Regions from separate parts of the Paenibacillus sp. B01 genome, predicted to be linked through region 3. Evidence: predicted binding sites of a transcription regulator. Region 3 holds the regulator's gene; each other region holds the start of a gene.
What was found. The regulator LexA, encoded in region 3, represses DNA repair genes until DNA is damaged. The targets are predictions, from matches to a motif close to CGAACATATGTTCG.
Positions count from the first base shown of each region.

Region 1 (10,509 bases), 2.6 Mb from region 3:
TTCCGGAACGCTTTCTACCTTCAGTATGTCCGCCCGCGATTCTTTTAAACTAGCAGATTGAAAAAGAGATTCGAGTCCGGCCCGGCTCCCAGGCTAGCGGGTGCGCGCCGCCACGACATGGCGCTCGATGCCGCCGTAGTCGGTCACGATCCGGATGTCGTCCCACCAGCCGAACGCCCCCAGCAGGCCGGCGACTTGCCGGGACTGGCCGATGCCGAGCTCGAAGGCGACGATGCGCGGAAGAGACGCCATGCCGCGCAGCTGCTCCGCCATCCGGCGGTACGGGTCCAGCCCGTCCGCTCCGCCGTCCAGCGCGAGGCGCGGCTCGTAGTCCCGCACCTCCGGCTGCAGCCCGGCCAGGTCCGCAGCCGGAATATAGGGCGGGTTGGACACGAGGATGTCGACCGCCAGCCCCTCGAACGGCGAGCCGCTGCCCGGGAGGACAGGGGCGAGCAGATCGCCTTCCGCGAAGCCTCGCGCCGGGGCTCCGAGCCTCTCTGCATTGGCGCGGGCGACAGCCAGCGCCGCCGCCGACAGGTCGGAGGCGTACACCTGCCAGCCCGGACGCTCGGACGCCAGCGTCAGCGCGATCGCGCCGCTGCCGGTGCCGACGTCCAGCGCGATCGGCCCGGCGGGCGGCACGGCGCGGGCCGCGCCATGAGCGGCGCTCCCCGCCTCGCCGCCAGTCCCGGCCGCAGCGCCGTTTTGCCCCGAAGCCGGCGGATGCTCCGCCGCACGGGCAGAGCCCTTCGCCTCCGGCCACAGCCGGTCGGCCGCCTGCAGCACCGCCTCGACGAGCAGCTCCGTCTCCGGCCGCGGGATGAGCACGGCCGACGACACGGCGAACGCCCGCCCGTAGAACCACTGCTCGCCGGCGATATACTGCGCCGGCTCCCCTCGGCCCTTGCGCCGGATCGCGTCGGTCCACGCCGCTTCCCGGTCCGCCGGGAAAGGCTCGCGCGCCCCGAGCATCAGCTCGGTCCGGCTGCGGCCGAGCACATGCTGCAGCAGCAGCGAGACATTGTCCTCCGGCTCGTCCACGCCGCGCTCCGCCAAATAGCCCGCCGCATGGCGCTTCGCCTCGGCGATCGTCGCTGCCGCAGGCAGCCGGTATTCCCTGGCTGACTCCATCTCCTCCCGAAGCGCAGCGCCCTCCGCTGCGTCCTTCAGCTCCCGATGCTCCATGCCCGCCGCCCCTTTCCGTTTCCCTTGTCCTTTAGAATTCGACTCCGGCTCCGTTCCGCCCGAACGCTCGAGCGAGGAGTCCTGATCGCAAAAAAGCCCCTCCCGGACGGGAGAAGCTTTTTGCTTCGCTTGCGCGCCTGCTCGGATCATCGCCGCCGGCCTGCGCCGTCAGATGCTCCGGGCGGCTTCGATCAGGCGAGGTTTTCCTTCTCCAGCAGCTCCGCCTGCTCCGCCACCGACAGCGAGTTGATGATCTCCGTCATGTCGCCGTTCATCACGGAGTCGAGGCGATGCAACGTCAGGCCGATGCGATGGTCCGTCACCCGGCTCTGCGGGAAGTTGTACGTGCGGATGCGCTCGCTGCGGTCGCCCGTGCCGACCTTGCTCTTGCGCTCGCCGGCGATCTTCGCCTCTTCTTCCTGGCGATGGATGTCGTAGATGCGGGCGCGCAGCACCTGCAGCGCCTTGGCCTTGTTCTCGTTCTGCGACTTGCCGTCCTGGCAGGTCGCCACGATGCCGGTCGGCACATGCGTCACACGCACGGCCGACTTGGTCGTGTTGACGGACTGGCCGCCCGCGCCGCTCGAGCAGAACGTGTCGACGCGGATGTCCTTGTCGAGAATCTCGACCTCGACCTCCTCGACCTCCGGCATGACCGCCACCGTCGATGTCGACGTATGGATGCGCCCCCCGGACTCCGTTACCGGAATGCGCTGCACGCGATGCGCGCCGCTCTCGAACTTGAGCTTGCTGTAGGCGCCCTTGCCGGAAATCTTGAAGATGACTTCCTTGAAGCCGCCGAGATCGCTCTCGCTCGCGTCCATCAGCTCGACGCGCCAGCCCTGGGATTCCGAGAAGCGGGTGTACATGCGGTACAGATCCGACGCGAACAGCGCCGCCTCGTCGCCGCCGGCCGCGCCGCGGATCTCGACGATGACGTTTTTGTCGTCGTTGGGATCCTTGGGCAGCAGCAGGACGCGCACTTCCTCGGCAAGCTGCTCGAGGCGCGCGCCGAGCTCCTCGAGCTCCATCTTGACCATCTCGCGCATCTCGTCGTCGAGCTTCTCCGCCTGCATCGCCTTGGCGTCCTCGTACTGGGCATGCACTTGCTTGTATTCCGTATAGGCGTCGTATGCGCCCTGCAGATCCGACTGCTCCTTGGAAAGATCGCGCAGCCGCTTAGGATCGCTGGATACATCCGGATCGCACAGCAGCTCGCTCAGCTTGTCGTATCGGTCGGCCAGCGCTTGTAATCGGTCCAACACCAGACTTCACCTCTGTATGGGATTGCGTATCGTAGGTTCTTGGATAAATGCCTTGCCCTTCATTATACCATATATGACGGGAGAACATAAACGGTCATGCGAAAAGCCCCGCGGGAGCCGGGGCTCCAGCGAGGCCGAGTCTCGTCCGGCGCCCGGCCGTCCTAGACGTTGAAGCGGAAGTGCATGACGTCGCCGTCCTGCACGACATACTCCTTGCCCTCGAGGCGCAGCTGGCCGCGCTCGCGGGCGACGTTCATGGAGCCTGCGGCGACCAGGTCGTCGTAGGCGACGACCTCGGCGCGGATGAAGCCGCGCTCGAAGTCGGTGTGGATGACGCCGGCCGCCTGCGGCGCCTTCATGCCCTTGCGGATCGTCCAGGCGCGCACTTCCTGCACGCCGGCCGTGAAGTACGTGTACAGGCCGAGCAGCTTGTACGCGCTGCGGATGAGGCGGTTCAAGCCCGACTCCTGCATGCCGAGCTCCTCGAGGAACATCGCCTTGTCCTCGCCCTCGAGCTCGGCGATCTCCGCCTCGACCTTGGCGCTGATCGGCACGACCTCGGCGTTCTCGGCCGCGGCGAACTCGCGCACGAGCTTGACGTACGGGTTGCCCTCGGCGTCCGCCACCTCTTCCTCGCTCACGTTGGCCGCGTACAGCACCGGCTTCATCGTCAGCAGATGCAGGTCGCGCACGAGCACGCGCTCCTCCTCGGTCAGCTCGACGCTGCGCGCCGCGCGGTCCTCGTAAAGCGCCGCCTTGAGGCGCTCGAGCACCTCGACCTCCTGGGCGTACTGCTTGTTGCCGCCCTTCATGTTCTTGCGCGAGCGGTCGATGCGGCGGTCGACGGAGTCGATGTCCGCGAGGATCAGCTCGAGGTTGATCGTCTGGATGTCGCCCAGCGGATCGACCTTGCCGGAGACATGGGTGATGTTCTCGTCCTGGAAGCAGCGCACGACGTGGACGATCGCGTCCACCTCGCGGATATGCGCGAGGAACTTGTTGCCCAGTCCCTCGCCCTTGCTCGCGCCGGCCACGAGGCCCGCGATGTCGACGAACTCGAAGGCGGTCGGCACGGTCTGCTTGGGCACGACCAGCTCGGTCAATTTATCGAGACGCTCGTCGGGCACTTCCACGACGCCGACGTTGGGGTCGATCGTACAAAACGGATAGTTGGCGGACTCGGCTCCCGCCTGGGTGATTGCATTGAAAAGCGTCGACTTCCCGACGTTCGGGAGACCGACGATGCCGCATGAGAGCGCCAATGGGAACAACTCCTTCACATTCTCTGAATCATCTAGGTGCCATTATACATGACGCGGGCGCAATGATAAAGGAAAGCGCTCAGCCGAGCCGCCTCCCGGCCCGGCCGCCGGGGCCGTCTGCCGGCTGCGCCGCGAGGATGCCGTCCAGCCGGAACGTGCGCGGGAGACGCTTCTCCCGGTCGAAGCCGTAGACGTAGTCGGCCTCCACCCGCGCCAGCCTCACGAGGCGGCGCGTCAGCCGTCCGTCCGCGTCGGCATAGATCAATTCCACGTCGCGTCCGATCCATTTGCGCAGATTCATTGCGGGCCGCTCCCTTCGCGATCAAAAAAGAACATACATTCGTATATTGATTATATACCCGAATGTACGTTCTTATGCAAAGGGAATTTTTGGCGGCCTCGCCTGGCCTTACGGCTGCTCCTGCAGCCCTTCCAGCTCCTCCAGTCCATCCTCGCCGAGAGCGTCCAGCAGTCCTTGGTCGGCCGGCATCACCTCGGGCGCGTCTTTGGCTTCATCCGGCACGACGACCGGCTCGGCCTCGTTCCAGCCGCTGTAGCCGAGCGTGAACGTCTGGCTCAGCCGGGAAGGGTTGCCCGGATCGTACTCGATCGAGACGTCGGCCGTCGCTTCCAGCCGGGTCAGCCGTCCCGTCGCCTCGTCGAAGCGGAGGCGGTAATCGAGCGCGTTCACTTGGATGGAATCCCGCACGCGCGCCTCCATGTCGTCGAGTCCCATCGTGCTGCGCAGCAGGTCGCGCACGAGCGCCTCGGCCGCCTCGTCGCTGCCGCTGCCCGCGTAGACGAGCACCTGCTCGCCGTTCTCGAGTCCGCTGCGGAACGCGGCGGCATGCTCGGCGATCTTCTCGATCTCCTTGGCCGGGGCGATCTGGAAATCGGACAGCGTCGCCTTGATCTTGGGCACCTCGTCCGCCAGCATGCGGCTCCACGCTTCGTTGGAATAATCGTACATATAATAGCCGCTGTCGGTCAGGTAGGAATCGAGCGTCGACGACTCGCCCATGTAGTCGTTCACCGTCTTCTGCATGAGGGCGAGCGGCTGCACGATGATGCGCCCCTCGTTGGTCATCGACATGGACGTCGTCTGGCCGTCCGTCTCCATGTCCTGCTTGAGCTCCATGGACAGCTCGAGGCTCTTCGTGTCCGCCATCGTCTCTGCGGCGCGGCCGAGCACCTGCTCGGCGCTCGGCGCGCCTTCCTCGGCGGGCGCCGAGGCGGCTTGCTTCGGCGTGGCCGGCTGCGGCGTGGCCGCTCCGTCTCCGCCTGCGTTCGAGCAGCCTGCCGCGAGCAGCAGGGCGAGCAGCCCGGCGGCGAGCGCGGTCCGGCGCAGCGGACCCGCCTCTGGGCGAGCGGCCGACGCGGTATGTGGTTGTTCCTTGCGGAATGGAATCGGGGTCGGATTCATGCTGCACTCTCCTTTCCTGATGAAGCCTGCTCCAAGCCTGTCCGGCAACGGGCCGTGCGGCCGCGCCTGCATCTTCGCCCTCCCGCCGAACCATACTACCGGCAGGGGAGGTGAACAGCGATGGAGAACAAGACTCATCAAGGTAACTATAAAGGAACGGCCTCCATGCATGCAAAGAACCAAAGTATGGAATTCGTCAACGATGTCGTGGAGGATGTCAAGTCCGTGACCAACTTCACCGGCAAGAAAAAGAAGAAGACGGACTGAGGATTCCCCCGTCCGTCCGCCTCGGCGCAAGCGATGAAACAGCGGCGGCTCCAGACCGGAGAGCCGCTGTTTTTCTATGCATTCCATATTTAGGATGGATCATCTATGATGGAGTTGAAAACGATAGAAAAGGGGTCTTGATATGAAAAAGCTCCATCGGCCGGCGGTCGTGATCATCCTGCTCCTCTCCCTGTTGTCCCTGCCGTTGTCCGCTTCCGCTCACTCCGGGAGAACCGACAGCAGCGGAGGGCACAACTGCTCCGAGAAATCGATCCGAAAGGGCTTGTGCACCGGCTATCACTATCATAACGGCGGCAGCTCGTCCAGCGGGTCGTCCAGCAGCTCGTCCAGCGGGTCCACATCCTCTTCGACCGCGGCATCCTCCAAAAAGTCCACGACGGTCCGGAGCGTGATCGCGAATGAAGCCAAGCCTCAGGCTCATTGCACGAAAGTAAGCGATGTACTGACCGGAAGCTCGTCGCAGTATCGGTACTATGAACGGATTTGGGACTGCCGGAAATCGACGGACAGCGGCGCCAAATACGAAGAGACCTCCCTTTCGCTTTATGTAGACGAAAAACTCGCCGCCCTGGACAAAGGCATCGTCAGCCTCCAGCAGACGAATTATATTTCGCTGAGGGACTTCTCCCGCCTCTTCGGGTTCAGCCTCGACGTCGCTAAGACCAAAGTGTCTGTCGTCAAGCAGAAGAAGACCGCGTTCGAGATTGAAGCGCAAACGCGGAAAATCAACGGAAGCGCGGGGTTCTCCGGATTCAAGGCCATTCAAATCGAAGGGGCTTATTACGTTCCCCTGCGTTACGCAGCCGGCATGGCCGGGGCATCCATTGTTTCCGCGGACAGCCGGAGCATCGAGCTTTCCACGAAGCGCTGACCTCCTCGAAGAGCCCTCATTCTTCGCGCATCGAGCCTTCCCTTCGGGAAGGCTTTTTTCACACCCAGGCGTCCTTGCTGTAGCCGCGCTCCTCCCAGTAGCCGGTATGCTCGCCGGAGATGAGCTCGATCCGGCTCAGCCATTTGACCGACTTGTAGGCGTACATGCGCGGCACGACGAGCCGCACGGGGCCGCCGAGCGGGCTCGGGATCGCCTGTCCGTCATGCAGCACGGCGACGAGCACGTCCTCCTCCATCGCCTGCTCCAGCGTCAGCGAGTCGGCGTAGACGCCGTCGCCGGAGTAGAGCTTCACCGTCCGCGCTCCGCTCCGCACGCCCGCCTGCTCCAGCAGCCTCCGCAGCGGGATGCCTTCCCAGGTGTTGGAGTAGACCGACCAGCCCGTCACGCAGTGGAAGTCGCTGACCTGCACGTCGCGCGGCAGCCGCACGAACTGCTCCCATGTCCAGCTCTCCGGCCGGTCGACGAGGCCGTCGATGCGGAACGACCAGTCCGCGTTGGTGAACGTCGGCAGCGGCGTCACGGTATAGACGCGGAAAGTCCCCTTCGCCCCGCCTCCGGGCAAAGGAATCGAGCCCGGCTGCGGCTCCGGCGCCGGCAGCAGCCGATTGCCGTCTTGCCGGGCAAGCTCGCCCGCCGAGCTGCCGCCCATGGAGCCGAGCGCGCGGCCGGCCCATTGCAGGAACGACGGCCCTGCGGCGACGGCCAGTCCCGCGCCGATCGCCGCGCGCAGGAAGGCCCGCCGGGTCAGCAGCGGCGATGGCGCGGCGGCCGGATGCAGCCCGCCGCGGCCGGCCGAGCTGCTCTCGGGCGGCTTCACCGTGCGGCGGGCCGGCTCCTTGAGCCACTTGAGCCGCGTGATGGAATGGTACGCGATGTACGGCAGGCCGATCCAGGTGAGCGCGTCATGGACGAGCAGGGCGGGATTGGCCCAGCCCGGACCGAGCAGGCGATGCGCCCACAGCGCGAGGCCGGATCCGATCCAGCCGGCGAGCAGCGCCAGCACGAGCGCGACGTTGGCCCGCTGCCCCGGCTTGCCGCGCAGCTGCCTCCAGTGCTTCGGCAGCAGCAGGATGTAGCCGGTGATCGGCAGCAGCAGCGCGAGTCCAAGTCCGATATGGGCTCCCTTGAGCCAGACCCGGCCCTCGCCGAGCACGCCCCTCCACCAGCCTCCAAGCAGCATCAAGCCCGACAGCGCGAGCAGCAGCACGAGCCAGCCGTTCCACGAATGGAGCCAGGCGAGCTTCCGCCCATGCCGCCGTCGCCATGCCGCGAGCATCCCCTTTACGCGTCCGCGCATTTTGCTGCACCCCTTTCTTTCGGCAAGCTTCTCTTCCTGATGGACAACGACGGACGGCATGAATCGGATCAGGACGGCCAAAAAGTCCGCCCCTCCTCTCCTTCAGCCAGGAAAAGCGGGGCGGACTTCACGTTCCGGCGATCATGGCGATCCGCCGCTTAAGGATTGATGAACACCGTCTTCAGCTTCGGGCTGTAGACGACCGAGAAGCCGAGTCCCTGGGCGACGGTCGCCAGCGGCACATAGGTCTTGCCTTCGGCGCCGACCTTCTGCATGTAGGCCGGAGAGCTTACCTTGACCGGCGCGCCGTCCACGGTCACCGTCGGCGATCCGATCTTCACGCCGACCGTGCGGGAGCCGTACTTGATGTTGGCGGTCGACGTCTTGGCATCCCATGCCGTCGTCGCGCCGACGGCGTTCACGATGTCCTGGATGGCGACATAGTTGACGCTTTGCTTGAGCACCGGCTTGTACGGCGTGTTCAGCGCCTTGCCGGAGACGTAGATGCTCATCGGCGAGCCGGCTGCCGGAGCGGCAAGCTCCGTATAGGAGCCCCACACCGCGCGGCCGAACTCCCCGGCGATGACGGCGTAGCCCGCCTGCGTCGGATGGAAGTCGCGCGCGGACACCATATGCGTAAGCATGCCTTCGCGGCCGGCGAAGTCGTCCGCGACATGCACCGCCGTCACATTCGCGCCCTTGGCCTTGTAGCCGGCGGCCAGCGCGTCGAGGTTGGCCGTGAACGCGGCCGTCGCCTTGTTCAGCTTGGCGTACAGATCCTTGCCCGCCAGCATCGGCACCGGCTGGTATTGATCCGCGATGTAGAGGCGCAGCGACGGGTTGACCGACAGCAGCGCGTCGATCGAAGCCGAGACGTTGAGGCTGTACTGTCCCAGCAGCTCGGCGACCTTGGCCTCGAGCGCCTCATCCGTCATCGAGGCGGCATCGTTCAGCAGCGAGGAGACGTCGTTGCCGCCGATCGTCACCGCGACCGCGTCGGCGCCGGCCAGCTCGGCCCGGATCTCGGACGCCTTCTGTCCGAACTCGTCCGCGCGATAGTCCGGCAGCCCGCTCTGAATCGCCTCTCCGGCGATCGGCTGGCCTGCGGCCACCGCTTGGGCGAACGCTTTCAGCCCTTCGGACTTCAAGCCGACCAGGCCGTAGTTGGCCAACGAAGCGCGGCCGTGAAGCAGCGACTGCTCGTACAGGCGGTCCGCATAGCCGTACGGCTGCTGCTTCGCATAATCGACGTTCGGCTCGAATCCGGCCGTAATGGAATCTCCCAGCGCCACCAGCTGGAACTCCGCGGCAGCAGCCGGCGGCGCGGCCGACGCCGCGGCGGCTCCGGCGACGCCGGGAGCGGCCAGCAGCAGGGCCGCGAGGCCCAGCTTCGCCGCCCAAGCGGCTTGTCTCTTGCTATTCATCTAGGATCGGCTCCTCTCGTCTACCATCTTCCCTCCTATTCTATCATCGCGGATTTAGAGATGGATAGATTGGATCGTCCTGGAAACGAAAAAAAGCCTCCCTCGCCGTCTCATGCGGCGAAGAAAGCTCTCTGTCCGCCCGTCCCGCTGCAGGGGACGGCCCGGGATCAGTTGCGGATTTTGCGCAGCAGCATCATGATGCCGCCGCCGAGGAACAGGATCGCGATGACATAAAAGACGAGCTTCAGCGTGCCGACGAACAAGTCGAACAGCCCGCCGATGCCGAAGAACAGTCCGACGAGAATGAGCAGAACGGCCAGAAACGGCATGGAGCGATTCCCCCTGTCTGGAGTCGATTTTGGTTGTTGATCGTCTTTAACCGGATCGGCCGTTCATGAAGCTGGAAAAAGATCGGCGAGCGGCCGCGGAGCGGCGTCAGCTTACCTCACACTCCCTTGACAGTCCAGCGGCCGATGAAGTATTCTGGTTCCACAACCGCATAAATGCGCATCCTTTCGTATATCCTGAGCAATGGGGCTCAGGGTCTCTACCGGAAACCGTAAATTTCTAGCTACGAAAAATAGGCCCTCGGCGTATTTTTCGCGGCTATTTTTTTTGACCAAGGAGTGGTAGCTGCTATGTCCCCAACGATCCTAATTCAGAACGCTCAGATCGTGACGATGAACCGCACCGAGGAGATTATGCACGGCGACCTGCTCATCCAGGGCGACCGCATCGCGGCGATCGGTCCGAGCCTCGATCCGTCCCAGGCGGACCGCGTCATCGACGCGAGCGGCCGCGTCGTCATCCCCGGCTTCATCCAGACGCACATCCATCTGTGCCAGACGCTGTTCCGCGGCAAAGGCGACGACCTCGAGCTGCTCGACTGGCTGCGCAAGCGCATCTGGCCGCTCGAGGCGGCGCATGACGAGGAATCCATCTACTATTCGGCGATGCTGGGGCTCGGCGAGCTGCTGCAGAGCGGCACGACGACGATCGTCGACATGGAGACGGTCCATCATACGGACTCGGCGTTCCAGGCGATCGCGAAGAGCGGCATCCGCGCCCTCTCCGGCAAGGTGATGATGGACCGCAAGGGCGCCGACATCCCGCTGCCGCTGCAGGAGGAGACGGAAGCGTCGCTGCAGGAGAGCGTCGACCTGCTCGAAAAATGGCATGGCCACGACAACGGCCGCATCCGCTACGCCTTTTCGCCGCGCTTCGTCATCAGCTGCACCGACGAGCTGCTGCGCGAGGTCGCCCGCCTGTCGGACCAGTATCAGGTCAACGTGCATACGCACGCCTCGGAGAACCAGGGCGAGATCGAGCTCGTCGAGCAGATGACCGGCATGCGCAACATCGCCTATCTCGACCACATCGGACTCGCGACGGACCGCCTCATCCTGGCGCACTGCATCTGGCTCGACGACAACGAGAAGCGCATCATCCGCGAGCGCGGCGTGCATGTGAGCC
Region 1 is NZ_CP045802.1:5,361,055-5,371,563, forward strand. Features, by position in the region: gene GE073_RS22980 (N5-glutamine methyltransferase family protein) at 94-1,185, opposite strand; gene prfA (peptide chain release factor 1) at 1,377-2,450, opposite strand; gene ychF (redox-regulated ATPase YchF) at 2,612-3,712, opposite strand; gene GE073_RS22995 (WYL domain-containing protein) at 3,792-4,013, opposite strand; gene GE073_RS23000 (DUF6612 family protein) at 4,122-5,135, opposite strand; gene GE073_RS23005 (YHYH domain-containing protein) at 5,545-6,294, shown strand; gene GE073_RS23010 (molybdopterin-dependent oxidoreductase) at 6,353-7,612, opposite strand; gene GE073_RS23015 (stalk domain-containing protein) at 7,771-9,036, opposite strand; gene GE073_RS23020 (hypothetical protein) at 9,204-9,365, opposite strand; purine riboswitch at 9,532-9,630, shown strand; gene GE073_RS23025 (5'-deoxyadenosine deaminase) at 9,675-10,509, shown strand, end outside.
Region 1: GE073_RS22995 (WYL domain-containing protein) is a predicted target of LexA. The motif match lies at 4,042-4,055, and genes of this name have one in related genera.

Region 2 (10,509 bases), 650 kb from region 3:
CAGTATCTCGGCTACTTCGGCCTCGGCAAGCTGCCGTGGCTGACCGATCCGCTCTGGGCCAAGGCGACGGTCATCCTCGTCAACATGTGGATCGGCATCCCGGTGACGATGGTGCTCATCCTCGGCATCCTGACGGCGATTCCGAAGGACATGTACGAGGCGGCGGACGTGGACGGAGCGACCGGCTTCCAGAAATTCCGCATCATCACGATGCCGTTCATCCTGTTCTCGACCGCGCCGATCCTCATCACGCAGTTCGCGGGCAACATCAACAACTTCAACGTCATCTTCCTGCTCACGAACGGCGATCCGGTCAACGGCAGCTACCAGTACGCCGGCAGCACCGACCTGCTCGTCACCTGGCTGTATAAGCTGACGCTCAACAACAGCCAGTTCAACATGGCCTCGGCCATCGGCATCATCATATTCCTGATCGTGGCGTCGTTCTCCATCTGGAACTACAGACGCACGCGGTCGTTCAAAGAGGAGGACATGATCCAATGAAAACGCGCTCGACGATCTTTCTCGTGCTTAAATACTTGCTGCTGATCGCGATCGCGGTCATTGCGATCTATCCGGCGCTCTGGATCCTGCTCTCCTCGTTCCGTCCCGGCACGTCGCTGTACAGCGAGACCTTGATTCCGGAAACGTTCACGATCGCGCACTACAAGGAGCTGTTCAACAACCCGAGCTTCCAGTACGGCCGCTGGTACCTGAATACGCTCAAGATCGCGACGCTGACAATGGTCTTCTCGACGATCCTGATCACGCTGAGCATGTACGCGCTGTCCCGCTTCCGCTTCCGCGGCCGGCAGAACATCCTCACGACGATGCTCGTGCTCGGCATGTTCCCGGGCTTCATGAGCATGATCGCGATCTTCATCTTCCTGCTGCAGCTCAACCTGCTCGACACGCACGCGGCGCTCATCCTCGTCTACTCGGCGGGCTCGGTGCTCGGCGGCTTCGTCGTCAAGGGCTTCTATGACACGATTCCGCGCAGCCTCGACGAGGCGGCCCGCATCGACGGGGCGACGCATCTGCAGGTGTTCCTGAAGATCATGCTGCCGCTGTCCAAGCCGATGCTCACCTACGTCGCGCTGACGACCTTCACCGGCGCGTGGGTGGATTTCATCTTCGCCCGGCTCGTGCTGCGCACGAAAGAGAACTGGACGCTCGCCGTTGGCATGTGGGATCTCGTCAACTCCTTCCAGAACAGCAACTTCACGCTGTTCGCCGCCGGCGCGGTGCTGATCGCCGTGCCGATCACGCTGCTGTTCTTCTTCCTGCAGCGCTTCCTCGTGCAGGGCATGATGTCCGGCGCGTCCAAGGGCTGATCCGGCCTGCAGGATCGGTTTGTGAAAGCCGCAAGGGGCCTCCTCCGGGAGCCGTTTCGACGGACCCGGGGGCGACCCCTTTTTCTTGTTATCGGCCGCCGGCCGCTCCTTCGGGAGCGGCCGGCGGCTGAATCGCGGATTCCGCCTTGGGGCGCATGGGAGCGGCGAGGAGCGCGGCCGATCCCGCGGCGCAGGGCATGGCGGCGCGGATCAGCTTCCGGCTTCGTCCAGCAGCGCCTTTAGCGCCCGCATGCCCGCGGTGATCTCCTCCGGCTCGAGATGGCCGTAGCCGAACAGCAGCTTGCTCTCGTGCCGGCCTTTCTGGAGGCAATGCTGCTCCAGCGGGACGATGCGGATGCCGCGCAGCAGCGCGAGCTCGCGGAACGTCTCGCCGAAGCGGCGTCCGGGGAATTCGACGGCGAGATGCAGCCCCGCCGCGTCGCCCCAGCATCGCCAGCGGTCCCCGAACTGCTCGGACAGCGCGTCCAGCAGCGCCTGCCGGCGCTCGCGGTACAGGCGGCGCATGCGGGCGACGTGGCGGTCGAGCTTGCGGGCGGCGAGGAACTCGGCCAGCACCGCCTGGTCGAACGCCGGGTTCTGAACGTCGACATGCAGGCGGGCGTACGTCCAGCGGCTCTGGAGCGCGCGCGGCACGATCGCGTAGCCGATGCGCAGGGCGGGGAAGAGCGCCTTGCTGAACGTGCCGATGTAGACGACCCGCTCCGCGTCCATCGCGGCCAGCGGCGTCGCCGGATCGCCGTAGTAGCGGAACTCGCTGTCGTAGTCGTCCTCGAGGATGTAGCTGCCGCTCTCGCGCGCGAAGCGCAGCAGCTCCGCCCGACGCGCGGCAGGCAGGATGCCGCCGAGCGGGAACTGGTGGGACGGCGTCACGTAGATCGGGCTGCCCGGGCGCCCTCCGAGCCGCGACGTGACCATGCCGTGCTCGTCCACGGGGATGCGCTTGGCGGCGTAGCCCTTTTCCAGAAAGACGCGGATCATCTCCGCATGGCACGGATCCTCGGTGATGAGATCGAGCCCCGGCTCGTACAGCAGGTCGGCGGCCAGATGCAGCGCGTGCGTCGCTCCCGCCGTGATGAACAGGTCGGAAGGATCGGCCTGCAGCCCCTTGCTGCGCAGCAGCCAGGCGGCGATCTCCTCGCGCAGCCGCGGCAGCCCTTGCGGGCCCGTATAGCCGAGCCACGGCTCCGGCATGTCGCGCATCGCCTTGGCGGCGAGCTGCTGCCACAAGTAGCGTGGGAACGTCCGCAGATCCGGCTGCCCCGTGCGGAAGTCCGCCAGCAGCCGCGCGGGCGGAGGGGCGGGCGGACGCGGCGCTGACGCGGACCGAGGGTCCAGCCGCACGCCGTCGGCGATCCGCGTCGGCGCCCCCTGACGGCTGACTGCGTAGCCTTCCGCGAGCAGCATCTCGAACGCCTCGTTCACCGTATTGCGCGAGACGCCGAGCGCCTCCGCGAGCCGCCGCGTCGACGGCAGCTCCTCGCCGGCGGCGAGCGCTCCCGACCAGATCCGCTCCCGCAGCGCGGCGAACAGCTGGCGCTTCATCGGCATGTCGCCGTCCCGGTCCAGGCGGATTCCCCACATCGCCCTCATGCCCCCATTCCGTTCTCTTGTCACTGGTCCGGCTGATGCCGGGCCCGACTGGCTCTTTCATCATACCAGCTTCTGGACTAAGATGGCAGAAAAAGGAGGGGAAGCGCATGGATCGATCATCGAGAACAGGCCTGCTGCTGCTGCTCGCCTCGTTCAGCCTGGCCGGCAGCTCCGTCATCGCGGCGGCGCTGCTCGGCAGGCATCTGCAGCCGTTCACGCTGACGGCGGCGAGCCTGCTGCTGTCGCTGCTCTGCCTGCTGCCCGCGCTCGGACGCAGCGCGATCGCCTCGCTGCGCCGCCTGTCGCGAGGACAATGGCTGCAGCTGGCCGGACAGGCGGCGTTCGGCATCGTGCTGTTCCGCGTCTGCCTGCAGCTGGGCCTGGAGCGGACGAGTTCCGCGGAGGCGGGCATCATGATCGGCGCGACGCCCGCGCTGACCGTCGGAATCGCCTGGCTGCTGCTGCGCGAGCGCAGCGGTCCGGCGCGGCTGGGCGGCGTGCTGGCGACCGTGCTCGGCGTCATGCTCATCCAGGGAGCGGCATCGGCCGGCGGAGGCGCGCTGACGGCGGCGCATCTGGCCGGCAATCTGTGGGTGCTCGGAGCCGCCGGGAGCGAGGCGCTGTTCAGCGTGCTGTCGCGCTGGACGGCGGCCGGCCGGGCCGGGGAACGTGCGGCGGGCGGCGCGGAGGCGGCCGGCCAGGCGGCGAGCGGGCAGGCGGCGAGCGGGAGCGGGGCCGTAGGACGGCCGTCCGCAGAGACGGAGGCGAGCAGGAGCGGGGCTGCAGGACGGTCGTCTGGGGAGGCGGAGGCGAGCAGGAGCGGGGCTGCAGGACGGTCGTCTGGGGAGGCGGAGGCGAGCGGCAGCGGGGACACGGGACGGTCGTCTGCAGAGGCGGAGGCGAGCGGGAGCGGGGCCGTAGGACGGCCGTCCGCAGAGGCGGAGGCGGGCAGCAGCGGGGACGCGGGCGAGCCGTCCGGGGCGGCGCAACCGACCGAGGGCGCGGAGGCGCCGCTCCGTCCGGCGCTGCAGACGGCGCTCGTCGCCGGCATGGCGCTGCTGCTCAGCCTGCCGCTCGCGGCCTTCGAGCGGCCGCTCGGAGCGCTCGCCACGCTCGGCGCGACCGAGTGGCTGGCGCTTCTCTGGTACGGCCCGGTCGTGACGGCGGCGGCGTTCGGCCTGTGGTACGCCGGCATCCGGCGCTGCCCGGCGTCGACGGCGGCGGCCTGCTCCGGCATGATGCCGTTCAGCGCGCTGCTGCTGTCAGTGCTCGTGCTCGGCGAGCATGCCGGCTGGACGCAGTGGAGCGGCGGCCTGCTCGTCATGCTCGGCATGGCGCTGATCGGCCGCTCCCCCGGCTCTGCCGGCAAGCGAAGTCGAGGCGCGGGCAGCGCTTCGGCCGAGGCGCGCGTCGGGCAGCGCTTCCGATCCTTCCCGGCTGGAAGCGGGGATCCAGCGGAGGGGAGCATTTACAGCCGCCGGCGAACGAGGTAAGCTGGAAAAAACGTCCGATTTTAGGAGGGGAAGAGATGGATCGGAATGCAGATCAGGCCGAGGGACGGCCGGTCGGCCTCACGGCGGATGCGGGCTGGCAGATCGGCGTGCGCCGCACGCTCGGCGCTTCCGCCGAGCGCATCTGGCGGCATCTGACGGGGACAGAGGCAGGCCTCGCGCTGTGGCTCGGAGACGCGCGGCCTCGGGAGCTGGAGCCGGGAAGCGAGCTTGTCTCTTCGGAAGGCATCGAGAGCCGCTTCGTCGTCGTGAAGCCCGGCCGCCAGCTGCGGCTCCGCTGGCGGCTGCCGGAATGGGACGAGCCTGCGACGCTGCAGATCCGCTTGCTGCCCTCCGGCGAGGGCCGGACGGCGGTGAGCTTCCATCAGGAGCGGCTGGCCGGTCCCGCCGAGCGGGAGCTCATGAAGCGGCGCTGGGAGCAGGCGCTTGGCGCGCTCCGCGACGCCCTGGAGGACGGGCGGGCCGGAGACGGCGAATCGGGCTGACGGCCCGCCTGGCTCCCGCGACGGAGCCAGACATGAAAGGAGGGGATCGGCCATGCTGCAATCGTTTCTGCCGGGAGACGGCACGCTGGAGCAGAAAGCGTTCGTGCGGGAAGAGACGGCTTTCAATCTGATCCACACCATCAGCGCGGCGCCGGAATCGAGGCGGCTGCGCTCGGGCGACGGACGGCTCGTGTTCGCCCAGTCTCCAGGCCGCAACGGCTGGCTTTGGCTGTCTCCGGAGCTCGAGCCGCCGGAGCGGGAGCGCCTGCTGGGCGAGCTGGATGAAGCGCTGGCGGACGAGCTGCTGCCAGGCGTATCCGGCTCGCCGGACGCGGCGCCAAGCTTCGCGGCGCGGCACGGGGCGCGCACGGGGAGGGGAACGCGGGTCGGCATGGTCATGGAAGCCTACGCGGCGCCGGCCCTCCTTCCGCCGACCGGCGTCTCCGGACGGATGCGCCTGTTCGGGTCGGACGAGCGCGAGCTCGCGGCGGAATTCCTCGCCGGCATGGTCCGCGACGTGTACGGCGAGCTGGCTGACGCCGCTGGCCAGCTGGCCACGGCCGACACGCTCATCCGCGCGGCCAAGCTCTACCTGTGGGAAGACGGCGGCGAGCCGTCCGCGATGGCGGGCTACGGCGGCGCCTCGCCGCGGCACGGGCGCATCAACGCCGTGTACACGCCCCCGGACCGCAGGCGCAAAGGCTACGGGAGCGCGCTCGTCGCCGGCGTTGCCGGCCGCATCGCCGGCCAAGGGCTCGTGCCGATGCTCTATGCCGACTGCGCCTATCCCGACTCCAACCGCGTCTACCGCCGCCTCGGCTTCCAGCCGGCGGGCGTGATCGCGGACATCAAATTTGCATGATGTCGACTACGAGGGCTGCTTGGACCTGCCAAGTGCAATAACGCCGGTTCCAGGCAGAACAGGACCTGTCGCCAGTTCTATATTGTTGAAGCATGCGGTTGAAGCGGCTAAGGATTCATGATCGGCGGGTTAGGGCGTTTATTCAAAGCGCTGGCGCGAGCCAAGGAACCTTCGGCTCCCTCGTGGAGCCGAAGCGCCGGGTGACGTCGAATCAAGGAACATTCAGCTCCCTCATGGAGCCGCAGCGCCGGATAACGTCGAATCAAGGAACATTCGGTTCCCTCGTCGAGCCGAAGCGCCAGTGATCGTCGAATCAAGGGACCTTCGGCTCCCTCGTGGAGCCGATAGCGCCTCGCCGTTCGCCGTCCGCGGCCGTGCCTGTCCGCTCGCCGTCCGCCTTCGCTCACCCGCGCCCGGCCCGCTATCCCGCTCTCGTTCGCCGTCCGCGGCCCGTGCCCGTCCGCTCGCCGTGTCCGCCTTCGCTCGCAGCGCCCGGCCCGCTTCCCGCTCTCGTCCGCCGTCCGCTCTTCGCCCGCCGCCCTTTCAGCCCGCAAGCCTCTGCAGAGGCTTGCGGGCTGCTTGCGCTTCCTTATTTTCCCTCTTGCATAGGGAACATACATTCGGTATATAATACGTTTAGAATGAAATGCGAACATATATTCGATCAACGAGCAACAGGGCTCGCGGCCGGCTCTTCGCAGGCCCGATCCCTAGAGAGCAGGAGGTATGCCCGGTGGAGAGAGCGATCCTGCTGGCGGACTGCCAGTCGTTCTATGCCTCGGCGGAAAAGGCGGCGCATCCCGAATATCGCGACCAGCCGGTCGCCGTCGGCGATCCGTCGCGGAGGAGCGGCATCGTGCTGGCGGCGTGCCCGCTCGCCAAAGCGCGCGGCGTGACGACGGCCTCGCGGGTCGGAGAGGCGCTGACGCTTTGTCCGGAGCTGGTCGTCATCCGGCCGCGGATGCAGCGCTACATCGAGGTGTCGCTGTTCATCACGCAGATTTTCAAACGGTACACGGATCAGGTCGAGCCCTACAGCATCGACGAGCAGTTCCTCGACGTCACGGGCTCCGCGGCCTACTACGGCGGGCCGAGGCGGACGGCGCGCGACATCCAGAACCATATCCTGCTGTCGACGGGCATCAAGTCCCGGATCGGGATCGGCCCGACGAAGATTCTGGCCAAGATGGCCGCCGACAATTACGCCAAGAAGAGTCCGGAGGGCGTGTTCGAGCTGAGGCCGGAGACGCTGGACGCGACGCTGTGGACGCTGCCGGTGCATCAAATGTTCATGGTCGCCTCGCGGATGACCCGGCACTTCAACCGGATGGGGCTGACGACGATCGGCGACATCGCGCGGCTGGAGTTCCCGGAGTTCAAGCGGCGCATGCGGCTCGAGATGGGGCGGCAGAGCGACATCCAGGCCGGCTACTACTGGCAGACGGCGCGCGGCATCGACCCGAGCCCGGTCGTCTCCGGCATCCGCCACCAGCTGAAGTCCGTCGGCCACGGCAAGGCGCTGCGCTGGCGGATGTACCGCTGCCGGGCGGATATCGAGGTCGTGCTGCTCGAGCTCGTCCTCGAGGTGTGCCAGCGCATGCGGAGGCACGGCTGCATGGGAACGGTCGTCGCGGTGTCCGCGACGGAGACCGACGGCGAGCGGACGGGCGGCTTCAGCCGCCAGCTGACGCTGGGGCAGCCGACGTCGCTGACGCATGAGGTCGCCGCGGCGGCGCGCGAGCTGTTCGCGCGCCACTGGAGCGGCCTGCCGGTCGGGCGGCTGAGCGTGACCGTCTCGGGACTGACGGACGACGGCGTCATGCAGCTGACGCTGTTCGAGGACCGGGACCGGGCTTATCGCAAGGAGCAGACGATCGACCGCATCAAGGAACGGTTCGGAGCGGACGCCATCATGCGGGCGTCGTCGCTGCTGGAAGCGGGAGTGGCGCGCGAGCGCGCCGAACAGATTGGGGGGCATTACCGATGAGCAAGCTGGACGGCAACGAGCGCTGGAAGTCCAAGATGCTGCTGACCGAGCATGTGGAGCAGTATGACCGGAGCCAGGCGGGAGCGGAGGCCAAGGTGACGACGGCGGAGGAGCGCGTCATGATCCGCGACTCCATCCTCCTTCCCCATATGGCCGTCATGGTCGAGAAGAGCCTCGCCGAGCTCGAGCATTCCGGCAACATGCTGCGGCGGCTGTACGGCACCGCCGGCCAGCTCGTGCTGAACCGGATCATGCAGGACCAGTACGCGCTGCGCCGCGAGCTGAAGGCCCGCAACATCCGCATCGTCGCGGAGGAGCAGTCGTCCTCGATCGTCCATCATCGCTACTACTGCCGGGGCTACGAGGAGCACTTCGGCATGACCCGCGAGGTGATGCGCTCGGAGATCAGCTGGCGCCTGACCCGGTATGCGGCGGAGCTGGCCGAGCGGATGAAGGATGACGGCAAGAAAAAGCGAGGGACGGAGGGAGCCCCTTGACCGGGGCTGCTTGCGGCGGGGAAAAAAAGGGTTGCAAAGGCTTACATCTCCGCCTATAATGAGCTCACAGGTTTCCGAAACGTTTTGGAAAGATGAGGGGGGTACGTTTGACAACGATCAAAGACATCGCGAAGGCGGCAGGCGTATCCGTCACGACCGTATCCCGGGCGCTCAACGGCTATTACGACGTGAACGAAAAGACGAGGCAGAAAATCCAGGCGATCGCGGAGAAGCTGAGCTATCGGCCCAATGCCGTAGCCCGCAGCCTGGTGACGAAAAAGACGCGCACGATCGGCGTCATCCTGTCCGAGATCAACCGCGAGGGCGCGAAGGACTCGCTCGCATTCGAGACGCTGTGCGGCATCAACGACCGGGCGACGGAGCTGGACTACGACATCCTGCTGTTCAGCACCAGCTCCAAGAAGCAGAAGTCCAAGTCCTACGCCGACCTGTGCAAGGAGCGCAACGTAGACGGCGCGATCCTGTCGGGGCTGCGGCTGCATGATCCGTACCTGGAGGAGGTCGTGCACGATACCGACTTCCCGTGCGTGCTGATCGACATCCCGCTGGAAAGCCGCGAGGTCGGCCACGTGACGACCGACAACGTGAAGGGAGCGGCTGCGGCGGTCGGCCATCTGATCGGGCTGGGGCACCGGCGCATCGCGATGATCAACGGGCATGACGAGGCGGCGGTCAGCCGGGATCGGCTGGAGGGATACCGGCGGGCGCTGGAAGGGGCCGGCATTCCGTTCGATCCGCAGCTCGTCTACAACGGCGGCTTCCGCGAGGAGGGCGGCTTCGAGGCAATGTACGAGATCGGCTACAACCGTAAGGACGTCACCGCCGTCTTCTCGGCGAGCGACCTGATGGTGCTCGGGGCGCTGCGGGCGCTCGAGCGGATGGGACGCAAGGCGCCGGAGCAGATGTCGATCGTCGGCTACGACGACATCGCCATCGCCGCGCATTGCTCGCCGCCGCTCACGACGATCCGCCAGGACCGCTACGAGATGGGCTACCAGTCGGCGCAGCTGCTGATCGACATGCTGGAGCAGCGGGAGGTCGGCCGCAAGATCGTTCTTCATTCCGAGCTGGTCGTCCGCAAAAGCACGGCGCCTTGCAAGGAGTAACGGCTTCAAATGGAGATGCCGCCTGTGCGAGGCGGTTTCGTTTCCATCAAATCCGAAACGTTTTGGATAAAGCTGGAGCGGTACGAGCGCTCCTAGAAATGAAGGGCGGCATCATCCCGAGCGATGCGGCCGACGAAGGAGAATGAACATGAACTACCGGGTCCTGAAAGAAAACGATCTGTTCCTCCTGACGAATCTGGCGGGCGACGTCACGCCCGAGCAGACGGCGGGCGAGGAGCAGCTGACCGGATACGGCCTGTACCGGAGCGATACCCGCTTCTTGAGCCGGATGGAGCTGCTCGTCAACGGACGCAGGCCGATCGTGCTCGCCTCGGAGGCGGATCAGAACTACGCGGCGACGGTCGTGCTGACGAATCCGCATATGGAGGAGGACGGCAAGCTGATCTTGTGGCGCGAGTCGGTGGAGCTGCGGCGAGAGCGCTTCATTTACGGAGACGTGCTGTATGAGACCGTGCGGATGACGAATTTCAGCCCGCAGCCGCTGGACTTCGAGCTGGCGATCCGCTTCGAGGCCGACTTCACCGACATGTTCGTCGTGCGCGGCTTCATGGGCGGCAAGCTCGGCGTCGCGCATCCGCCGCAGGCCGCTCCCGGCGAGCTGCGCTTCGCCTATGACGGCTCCGACGGCATCGCCCGGGCGCTGCGCGTCGTCTGGGACGACGCGGCGGCCGTCGCCGGCGCGGACGGCGTCCTGCGCCGGCCGGTGTCGCTCGCTCCGGGAGCGAGCGCCGAGCTGTCGCTGCGGCTGCTGCCTTCGCTGGCGGGGGTCGAGCCGTCGCCGCTGCGGCCGGCCGAGGCGCTGGCTCGGCTGGAGGCGGAGTACGCCGACTGGAGGGACGGCAGCTGCTCCGTCCGCAGCGACCGTCCGCTGCTCGACGCGCTCTACGAGCGGGGGCTGATGGATCTGCGCGTGCTGCTGAACGACGAGGGGCTCGGCCGCTTCCCGGTCGCCGGCTTGCCGTGGTACGCCGTGCTGTTCGGCCGCGACAGCCTCATCACGGCGCTGCAGCTGCTGCCGATCCGTCCGGAAACGGCGCTGGCGACGCTGCGCATGATGGCCCGCTGGCAAGGCGA
Region 2 is NZ_CP045802.1:3,450,611-3,461,119, reverse strand. Features, by position in the region: gene GE073_RS14915 (carbohydrate ABC transporter permease) at 1-504, shown strand, start outside; gene GE073_RS14910 (sugar ABC transporter permease) at 501-1,334, shown strand; gene GE073_RS14905 (MocR-like pyridoxine biosynthesis transcription factor PdxR) at 1,545-2,936, opposite strand; gene GE073_RS14900 (DMT family transporter) at 3,053-4,438, shown strand; gene GE073_RS14895 (SRPBCC family protein) at 4,474-4,941, shown strand; gene GE073_RS25965 (GNAT family N-acetyltransferase) at 4,994-5,803, shown strand; gene GE073_RS14885 (hypothetical protein) at 5,796-5,924, shown strand; gene GE073_RS14880 (DNA polymerase IV) at 6,537-7,790, shown strand; gene GE073_RS14875 (YhjD family protein) at 7,787-8,287, shown strand; gene GE073_RS14870 (LacI family DNA-binding transcriptional regulator) at 8,395-9,414, shown strand; gene GE073_RS14865 (amylo-alpha-1,6-glucosidase) at 9,563-10,509, shown strand, end outside.
Region 2: GE073_RS14880 (DNA polymerase IV) is a predicted target of LexA. The motif match lies at 6,453-6,466, and genes of this name have one in related genera.

Region 3 (10,509 bases):
GGCATCAAGAACAAGTATCCGCTGCCGGCTCCGACCGATCGCAACATCTACGTCATGACCGACGAGGAGCGCTTGGACGAAGGCATCCCGAGCCTGCCGGAAGACCTGCGCGAGGCGCTCACGGAGCTGCTCCGCAGCGAGATCGTCACCGAGGCGCTCGGCGACCATGCGCTGGCCCACTTCTACGAGCTCAAAGAGATCGAATGGGACATGTACAAGACGCAAGTGCATGAATGGGAGCGCGATCAGTATCTGACGCTGTATTGATGAGGGCTTAGCAAGATGAAGATCATCATCGACGATTTGAACGGCCCCGAGATCCAGGCGCTGATCGCCGAGCATCTGCGCGACATGGCGGACAGCTCTCCGCCGGAGAGCGTCCATGCGCTCGATCTGAGCGGCTTGAAAAAGCCGGAGGTCACCTTTTGGAGCGTGTGGGAGGACGGCGAGCTGCTCGGCTGCGGAGCGCTCAAGCAGCTCGATGCCCGTCACGGAGAGCTGAAGTCGATGCGGACGGCATCCCGTCATCTGCGCAAGGGCGTGGCGCGGGCGCTCGTGGAGCATATCATCGGCGAAGCGCGCCGCCGCGGCTACGAGCGGCTCAGCCTGGAGACCGGCTCGATGGAGTCTTTCTTCCCGGCCCAGAGGCTTTATGCTTCGTTCGGATTCGTCGAATGCGGTCCGTTCGCGAGCTATGTACTGGACCCGAACAGCCTGTTCATGACCAAGGAGCTGGCGTAGGCGGACTCGGCTGCGCGCTTGCGTCAGCCAGCCGCGATGCTTGAAGCAAGCGAATCAGCATGATAAAAAAGAGCGTTGTCCCTTTTGCGGACAACGCTCTTTTTTGGCTTTGCTCAAGGAGCGGAAGGCTCGCCGTCCTCATAGACGACCTCCAGCGCCATGTTTTCGTCATAATTGCCGAAGCCTTTGCCGAACAGCGTCATGCCTCCGCGATGGACGGCATCCTCTTCGACGGACAGACGCAGCGTCCATTCGCGGCGGCGCAGCTCGATATCCTGCAGCCGCACCTCGGACAGCTTGAGTCCGTCCATGAACGTCCCGTCGCCGGTGACGCGCAGCTGCTTGAGCAAGCCGTATTGATTCGTGAACGGCGACCACCATTCGGGCGTGAATTTGCCGGGCCGATCGCCGTAATCGCCGGGGCTTGTCCAGGTGCACAGCTTGACGCCGTTCAGCGTGAAGGTGATGTCCGAAGGGAAGTGGTTGTTCGTCGAGGGCGCCTCCGAAGCGACCTCGAGCGTCAGCGTGAGCTCAAGCGGCCTTTGGCTGGACAGCAGATAGTTCGGCGCTTTGTATTCGACAAAGCCCTTGCCGCCGAACCAGAGGATCGCGGCGGAGATGCGGCCCGGCTCCCAGAAGTAGCGCGGATCGTCGAAGCTGCCGATGACGCTTTCCGTCGTGGCGAGGCCGCAGGTCGGCTCGATGCGGAAGTCCGAGTAATGTCCGACCGGCAGCTCGATCCGGTGGCTTTTGCGGCGGACGGGAGGCAGGTCGTCGGCAAACCGGACCTGCAAGGAGCGGGCGGCAGGCTGGCATATTTTCTGCACGCCGCTTTTGCCTGGAACGAGCTCGTAACGGAGCAGTCCCGCTTCGGCAAGCTTGCGCACATGCATCGTCATGATGGCGCTGGACAGGCTGCAGGCGGCCGCCAGCTCCTTGACGTTCATCGGCTTGTCCTGAAGCAGCCGCAGGATGCGCAGCCGGACCGGACTGGCCAGCGCCTCGTAGACAGGCAAGGAAGCCTCGGTCAGGTCAAGCGAGAGATCTTGTTCCATGGAATCGAATCCTTTTCAAGTCATTTTGTCTTCATCGTAAGGAAGCGGCGGATGAAATACAAGCAAGGCCTTGCCGCTGTGCAAAACACGTTGACGGATGGAAAGACGTTCCGTATACTATTCGCGTAGCTATTACTAGATTAATAATAACATTAATTAAAGGAGCGTCAACCATGACCGCAAAAGGCATTTTGAATCTGGACATCCAAAAAGGCAAGATCGACCGAAATGTATACGGGCATTTTTCGGAGCATCTGGGCCGCTGCATCTACGAGGGCCTCTGGGTCGGCGAGGACTCGCCCATTCCGAATACGAACGGCATCCGCAACGATGTCGTGGAAGCGCTTAAACAGATCCGGGTTCCGGTGCTGCGCTGGCCGGGAGGCTGCTTCGCGGACGAGTACCATTGGAAGGACGGCATCGGCTCGCGCGAGAAGCGCAAGCGCATGATCAACACGCATTGGGGCGGCGTTGTCGAGAACAACCATTTCGGGACGCATGAATTCATGGAGCTGTGCCGGCAGATCGGCTGCGAGCCTTACATCAACGGCAACGTCGGCAGCGGCACGGTGCAGGAGATGGCCGAATGGGTGGAGTACCTGACCTTCGAGGGCGTCTCCCCGATGGCGGAGCTGCGCGCGGAAAACGGCCGCGAGGAGCCGTGGAAGGTGACGTACTTCGGCGTCGGCAACGAGAACTGGGGCTGCGGAGGCAACATGCGGCCGGAGTATTATGCCGATCTGTACCGCCGCTACCAGACCTATGTCCGCAACTACGGCGGCAACCGGATCGAGCGCATCGCTTGCGGCGCGAATTCCGACGACTATCGCTGGACCGAGGTGCTCATGCGCGAGGCGGGACGATTCATGGACGCGCTGACGCTTCATTACTACACGCTGCCGCGCGACAGCTGGCAGGACAAGGGCGACGCGACCGGCTTCGACGAGGCGGAGTGGTTCTCCACGCTCCGGAAGTCGCTCCGCATGGACGAGCTGATCACGCGCCACAGCGCGATCATGGATCAATATGATCCGGATGCCCGAGTGGCGCTCATCGTCGACGAATGGGGAACCTGGTACAACGTCGAGCCGGGCACGAACCCGGGCTTCCTGTATCAGCAGAACACGATCCGCGACGCGCTGGTCGCATCGCTGACGTTCCATATTTTCCACGAGCATAATCGCCGCGTGCGGATGGCGAACATCGCGCAGACGGTCAACGTGCTGCAGGCGGTCGTACTGACGGAGGGAGACAAGGCGCTGCTGACGCCGACTTATCATGTGTTCGACATGTACAAGGTTCATCAGGATGCCGAGCGGCTGGACCTGCAGCTGACGAGCGGCAGCTATCGCTTCGGCGAGGAAGAGATTCCGGCGGTCAGCGGGACGGCGACCCGCGACCAGGAAGGGAACGTCCACATCAGCCTCTGCCATCTCGATCCTCATGCTTCGGCGGAGACGACGCTGTCTCTGCGCGGCCTGCAGGATGGCGGCAGCTGGTCGGGCCTCGTGCTCGCCGGAGACAGCATCGACGCGCACAACACGTTCGAGCATCCGGAGCGCTTGCGTCCGGAGGCGTTCGACGGCTTCAAGCGGCAGGGCGAGGAGCTGGTCGTGACGCTGCCGCCGATGTCGGTCGTGACGCTGAAGCTGAGCGCGCCGGCCCAAGCCTGACGCAGCATGGCCGATACCGACTGCAAGGGCTGCCGGGAAGGCTACCGGGTGACCGAGGCGCAGATGCAGAGGCTGCTTGCGACGTCGGCATTCGCCCCGGACAAGCGGGTCGAGGCGGCGACCTATGAGCGCCGCCTCGAGGCCTGCCGATCGTGCGCGAAGCTGGAGGATGGAGTCACTTGCCGGGCCTGCGGCTGCATCATGCCCGTTGTCGCCTGGCTGCGAGCGCGCGAATGTCCTTTGCCGGGGCAGCGGCGATGGGCGAGCGAGCCGTAACGGCGACGGGCAGTCAGACGGGAGGAACGGCTCCGGCAGCTTGGACCGGGCGATCGGGCAGGATCGCCGGTTCCGGCTGCGGAGCCGTTTTTTTGCTGCCGTCCTTCCGGTCTATCGCTCTCGACGTCCGCATATGCTGAGTCCGAGAGAATCGGCAACGGAAGGGAGTGACATGCATGAGCTCGTCCCGCAGGCGGGTCCCGTCCGGGCCGCTGCCGCCATCGGCGCTATCCCGAACGGCCGGCGTCATGCTGCCGCTGTACCGGGAGTTCCTGCGCAGCAGGAAGTTCGCCGAACGCTGGTGCGAAGCGGTGCGCGAGGCGGATCTCGACACGCTGCTGAAGCTGCTCGCCCGGTTCGTGCCGCGCCGGGACATCCAATCGTTCAGTACGAACGGCATCGGCTTTTTCGCGGATGTGCGGGTCGAGGAGCCGTTCGGGCATTATACCAACGCGACGACGATCGTGCCCGGCATGGCGCAGTTCACCTTTCAGCCGGAAGCGCTGCGGCTCATCAGCCGTGCGATCCTGCCGCTTTATCGGAGGCTGTCGTCGAATCCGGCCTATGCGCGGCTGGTCGCGCTGGCGGTCAGCCGCAGCGACGAGGGGAGGCTGAGGCGCCTCGTGCTGCCTTATGCCCGAAGCCGCTATCTTGCCGGCATCCATATCGAGAGCGCGGGCTTTTATATGAGCTTCAAGCTGCCGGGAAGCCGCCTCGTCTATGTGAATGAATTTTTCCAGGAGAAGCTTCGTTGAACGCCGCCTCGGCATCGCGAAAAACGAGAACCTTTGACAAAAAAGCGCGCACTCTGTCGGAGTGCGCGCTTCGTTGAATAAGGGCGGAAGCGGCTGGGTAATGAAGGAAACTCGGCGCCGTCAGGCCTCTCGGGACGAGCGGCCGGAAAAGGACGGACAAGCTCAGTGGATGTCGCGGAACAATCCGATCACCTTGCCGAGGATGCTGACATTTTTGAGCCGAATCGGCTCCATCGAGGCGTTTTCGGGCTGCAGGCGGATGTGGTCCTTCTCTTTGTAGAAGGTCTTGACGGTGGCCTCGTCGTCCTCCGTCATCGCGACGACGATGTCGCCGTTGGTCGCGGAGGACTGCTGGCGGACGATGACGTAATCGCCGCTATGTATGCCGGCCTCGATCATGCTGTCGCCGATGACGCTGAGCATGAACACGTCATGGTCGCCGACGAAATGGGCCGGGAGGGGGAAGTACTCCTCGATGTTCTCCGTAGCGGTGATCGGCATGCCGGCCGTGACCTTGCCGACGACCGGAATCTTGCTGACCGCGGTCGGGAAGGGCAGCTCCGTCGGGGAATCGCCGTCGAGGATCTCGATCGCGCGCGGCTTGGTCGGGTCGCGGCGGATCAGGCCTTTCTTCTCCAGGCGGTCGAGATGGCCGTGGACGGTCGAGCTGGATGCCAGCCCTACCGCTTCGCCGATCTCGCGGACCGAAGGCGGGTATCCCTTGTCGCGGACTTCGTTTTTGATGAAGTCGAGAATCGCCTGCTGGCGGTTGGACACTTTAGACATCGCACTCACTCCAAGAATAGGTATAGTAGACCATACGCGTTTTCAAAAGTATACCACAGAACCCGAGTTCGTACAAACATAAGTTCGAGAAACAGCTGTTCGCCCGATCGATCGCAGGGAAGGGAACAAATGTTCCAAAATGCCGTTGACGGAAACAAGCGTTCGTGCTAATCTGAAGCCAGAACAAATGTTTGGGGAGTGGATCTCATGTTGACATTATCGGGATACAGCAGTCCAAGACAAGCCGCATCTTCGCCGTACGACGGCGGGCTCTCGCCCATGACCTCCGATATGGACCGCGCCGCGAGCCAGCTCCGCCGCGCATCCTCTGCCCGTGCCGGCGCCGGGCCGCGGCGTGCCGCCGCGAGCCGCGAGCGGGCTTCGTTCCGGCCGGCTTCCTCATGGACGGTCCGCCGCCTGCTGCCGTGGACGGTCTCGGCGCTGCTGCTTGTCCTGCTTCTCGTCAGCCTCTGGGGCGTCGGCGGAGCCGAGGGAGCCGAGATCGCTCCGGCTGGACCGGACGAAGGAACCGTAGTCGTGACCGCCGGCGATACGCTCTGGTCGATCGCCTCCGCTCATGCCATCGCCGCCGATACCCGGGAGGGCGTCTACCGCCTACAGAAGCGCAACGGCCTCGCTTCCCCGTCGATCGAGCCAGGCGACACGCTCATCATTCCGGCTACCCGCTGACCTTCAGCCTATGCTGCGGCCTCCCCCCATAATGAGAGACTCCCCAATCAGCCCTCCGGCCTCCGCCTGAGGGCCGGGCTGCTTTCTTGACATGTCTTCCCTCATCGTTCAAAGTGAGAAGGAAAAGCATTTTTCGGTCGAGGGGGGAGGAATCGGAAGTGGATATCAATGCGCTGATCAACCGGATCAACGAGCTGTCCCGCAAGGATAAGACGATCGGACTCACGCCCGATGAAGTCATAGAGCGCACCCGCCTGCGCAAGGAATACCTGGACAATTTCAAGCGCAATTTCAGGCAGCAGCTGGACAGCATCGAATGGACGGACGGACCGGAAAAGGAGAAGGAGGAATAGCATGGAATACCGTCTTCTTGGCCGCAGCGGCCTCGTCGTCTCGGAGCTGTGCCTCGGGACGATGACGTTCGGCCATACCGCGTCGGAATCCGACAGCGCGCGCATGATCGAGGAATTCCGCGAGCAGGGCGGGAACTTCCTCGATACCGCGAACGTATATGTGCAGGGCCGCTCGGAGGAGATCGTCGGACGCGCGATCAAGCCGTATCGGGACGAGATCGTGCTCGCGACAAAGGTGCGGATGCGCACCGAGCCCCATGTCAACGGCGTCGGCTTGTCCCGCAAGCATATCGTGCAGAACGTAGAGGCAAGCTTGAAGCGGCTCGGCACGGACTATATCGATCTTTATCAGGTGCATGTGTGGGACCGCCTCACTCCGCTCGACGAGACGCTGCGCGCGCTCGACGATCTCGTGGCCGCCGGCAAGGTGCGCTACATCGGCTGCTCCAACTATCTCGCCTGGCAGATGATGAAGGCGCTCTCCATCAGCGATGCGAGGGGATGGTCGCGCTTCGTAAGCGTGCAGCCTCAATACAGCCTCGCCTGCCGGGACATCGAGCGCGAGCTGGTGTCGCTCAGCCTGGAGGAGAATGTCGGCATCATTCCGTGGGCGCCGCTTGCAGGGGGCTTCCTGACCGGCCGCTACGGCAAGGACAAGCCGGCGGAAGGCCGGCTGTCTCGTCCGTCGGGAGAGAGCGCATGGGAGCTGCGGGCGACCGACCGCAACTTCGCCATCCTGGACAAGCTTCAGGAGATCGCCGAGGCGGCGGGGCGGACCCCGGCCCAGACGGCGCTGCGCTGGCTTATCCAGGCGCCCGGCGTCGTCTCGCCGATCTTCGGCGCCAGCACGCTGGAGCAGTTCCGCGACAACATGGGCGCCGCGGGCTGGACGCTGCCGCCGGACGCCTGGTCGGAGCTGGACGAGGCGAGCCGCCTGCCGGACGATTATCCGACGCGCTTCATCCGCAAGTTCGAACGCGGCCTGATCCCGGCCGAATGACGAGCGGGCCGCGCGCGGCCCTCTTCAACGAGTAGAAAAGAATTCTAGATGGAGGTCATCCGATTTGTCACGCTCCTGGGAACGCAAGGTGCGCCGGAATTCGGCGCAGCTCAACAAGAATTTGAAAAAAAGAGGCATCGATCCGATCGCGGCGAAAAGCTCTGCCGCCAGCTCGAGCGCGACGACGCGCTTCAAGGGCCGCAACTTCATCTCGCCGATCCTGCTGCTGCTGTTCGTCGGCGCCTATACACTGCTGATGCCGATGCAGGATCAGGGAGACGGCACGAGCCAGACGATGAACTGGTTTGTCGTCGCCGCATACGCGTTCCTCGCGCTGATGTTCTTCGTGCGGCGCCCGTACCTGCAGGTCGGAGCGGATCATGTGCAGACTCGCCGCATGATGGGGGACAAGCGTCTTGGCAAGGATGAGATCAAAAGCATCATGGTGCAAAAGGGATATGTCGTCATCCAGCCGGCCAAAGGCGGCAACTGGGTGTTCTCGCGCTTGATGAACCGCTATCCGGTCGAGCAGATGGGCGAACGGCTGGAGAAGCTGGCTGCGGCGCACGGCATTCCTTTCCAAAAAAGCTAGCCTAGACAATTCGGACGAGTGCCGGGGGGAGACGGGAACATGGCGAAACAAGCGGTTCTATTCGATTTGGACGATACGCTGCTCTGGGACGAGCGCAGCGTGGAGGAGGCCTTCCGCGCCACATGCGAGCTCGCCGAGGCGAAGCGGGGAGTCGATCCCGCCAGCCTGGAGCGGGCGGTTCGCGAGGCGGCGCGGGAGCTGTACAGCTCCTTTGAGACGTTTGAGTTTACCAAAAGCATCGGCATCAACCCGTTCGAGGGGCTCTGGGCGCGCTTCAGCGGCGGCGAGCATGAGTCGTTCCGCAAGCTGGAGCAGCTCGCGCCGAGCTACCGTCGGGAATCGTGGACGCGCGGTCTGGCCGCGCTCGGCGTGGACGATCCGGAGCTCGGAGCCGAGCTGGCGGAGAAGTTCCCCGAGGAGCGGCGCAAGCGCCCGATCGTGTATGAGGAGACGTTCGAGGTGCTGGACGCGCTCAAAGGCAAGTACAAGCTGCTGCTGCTGACGAATGGCACGCCGGATCTGCAGGAGGAGAAGCTGCTCGGCGTGCCGGAGCTGACTCCTTATTTCGACGAGATCGTCATCAGCGGCAACTATGGCATCGGCAAGCCGGACGCCAGCCTGTTCCGCCATGCGCTGGAGCTCATCGGCGTGCAGCCCGAGGATGCGGTCATGGTCGGCGACAAGCTGACGACGGATATCCTCGGCGCCAATACGATCGGTATGACGAGCATCTGGGTCAATCGCGACGGCAAGACGCGCTCGGACGAAATCGTGCCGCAGCATGAGATCTCGCGGCTCGACCAGCTGCTTCAGCTGCTCGGCTGAGGGAAGTGCCATGCGGACCTGCGGGTCCGCAATGCCGTTCGACCGCACGAGTCCAATGGGCCGCATGGGCCGGCGGGACTCATGCGGCCGCGGCGGGCGGCCCTCCGAGCCGCCCGATTCCATCGCACAGCAAAGCGCCTGCTCCGCAAGGAGCAGGCGCTTTTTCATCGTTGTGCCGCAGGAATGGAATCAGGCCTTTTGAAACTCCGGATCGGAGTAGTCATGCGCGATCCAGCCGTCCTTCTCGATGAACAGGCGCACGGCGACGATCTTGCGGTTGTCCATCAGCGTGAAGAAATGGGGCTTGTTCTCCGGTACGGAGATGACATCGCCCGCCTCGAGCTCGACGTCGAAGTAGCCGACATCGTCCGTGCCCTTGATGATGAAGATGCCGCGTCCGGCCGTAATGGCGCGGATCTCGTCCTCGGTATGCGTATGGACGTTCTCGAACTTGGCGAGCAGCTCCTCGATGTTCGGCGTCGCCTCGGACAGCGTGATGATGTCCCAGATCTGATAGCCGCGGCGGCTTGCCAGATCGCGGATCTCGGCATCGTACGTCTCGAGGATGCGGGCTTTCTCCTCATCGGTCAGGACGAACTTCTCGCGCAGCGATTCGTCCAGCTTGTCCGGATTCCAATGCTCGTACAGCACTTCCTGCGAATCCAAAAATGCTTTGACCTGCTCCTCGCCGGAGATGCGCTCGTCCGTATTGCGGATGCGAATTTCAGCCATGGCTAATTCCCTCTTTTCCTATGGGCATGTATTGGATAAGCTTATACCCTCTATTATAAATCAACTTGCACAGCTTGTCGATGAGAGTTCTTTTCACTCGGCTCTTCTTCTGCTACACTAAACGGTAATGATTTTTGGGGGGAAGGGTGTAGAGAATTGTCGAAGCCGACTTTGCATGAAATGCTGGAAAAGCGCATCCTGATCATGGACGGAGCGATGGGCACGATGATCCAGCAGGCGGATCTCCGTCCCGAGGATTTTGGCGGCGAGGAGCTCGACGGCTGCAACGAGATGCTCGTGCTGACGCGTCCGGACGTCATCCGATCCATCCATGAGCAGTACCTCGAGGCGGGCGCGGATCTGATCGAGACGAACACGTTCGGCGGAGCCAGCATCGTGCTGGCCGAGTACGACATTCCCGAAAAGGCGCGCGAGATCAATCTGGCCGCCGCCCGGATCGCCCGCCAGGCGGCGGATCGCTTCAGCACGCCGGAGCATCCTCGCTTCGTCGTCGGCGCGATCGGGCCGACGACGAAAACGCTGTCGGTGACCGGCGGCGTCACCTTCGACGGCCTCGTCGAGAGCTACCGCGAGCAGGCGCTCGCGCTGATCGAAGGCGGCGTCGACGCGATGCTGCTGGAGACGAGCCAGGATACGCTCAACGTCAAGGCCGGCAGCATCGCCATCCGCGAAGCGTACGAGCTGGCGGGCGTGAAGCTGCCGCTCATGATCTCGGGCACGATCGAGCCGATGGGCACGACGCTGGCCGGTCAGAACATCGAGTCGTTCTACATCTCGCTGGAGCATCTGGAGCCGATCTCGATCGGCCTCAACTGCGCGACCGGACCGGAGTTCATGCGCGACCATATCCGTACGCTGAGCGACATCGCCCATGCGGCGATCAGCTGCTATCCGAACGCCGGCCTGCCGGACGAGAACGGCCAGTACCATGAATCGCCGCAGTCGCTCGCGCTCAAGATGGGCGCCTTCGCCGAGCGCGGCTGGCTCAACATCGCCGGCGGCTGCTGCGG
Region 3 is NZ_CP045802.1:2,802,142-2,812,650, forward strand. Features, by position in the region: gene glnA (type I glutamate--ammonia ligase) at 1-267, shown strand, start outside; gene GE073_RS12130 (GNAT family N-acetyltransferase) at 283-741, shown strand; gene GE073_RS12135 (ArsR/SmtB family transcription factor) at 855-1,796, opposite strand; gene GE073_RS12140 (alpha-N-arabinofuranosidase) at 1,970-3,469, shown strand; gene GE073_RS12145 (DUF6171 family protein) at 3,476-3,745, shown strand; gene GE073_RS12150 (hypothetical protein) at 3,922-4,500, shown strand; gene lexA (transcriptional repressor LexA) at 4,663-5,286, opposite strand; gene GE073_RS12160 (LysM peptidoglycan-binding domain-containing protein) at 5,494-5,976, shown strand; gene GE073_RS12165 (DUF896 domain-containing protein) at 6,135-6,329, shown strand; gene GE073_RS12170 (aldo/keto reductase) at 6,331-7,329, shown strand; gene GE073_RS12175 (hypothetical protein) at 7,394-7,921, shown strand; gene GE073_RS12180 (HAD family hydrolase) at 7,961-8,746, shown strand; gene GE073_RS12185 (1,2-dihydroxy-3-keto-5-methylthiopentene dioxygenase) at 8,936-9,478, opposite strand; gene metH (methionine synthase) at 9,635-10,509, shown strand, end outside.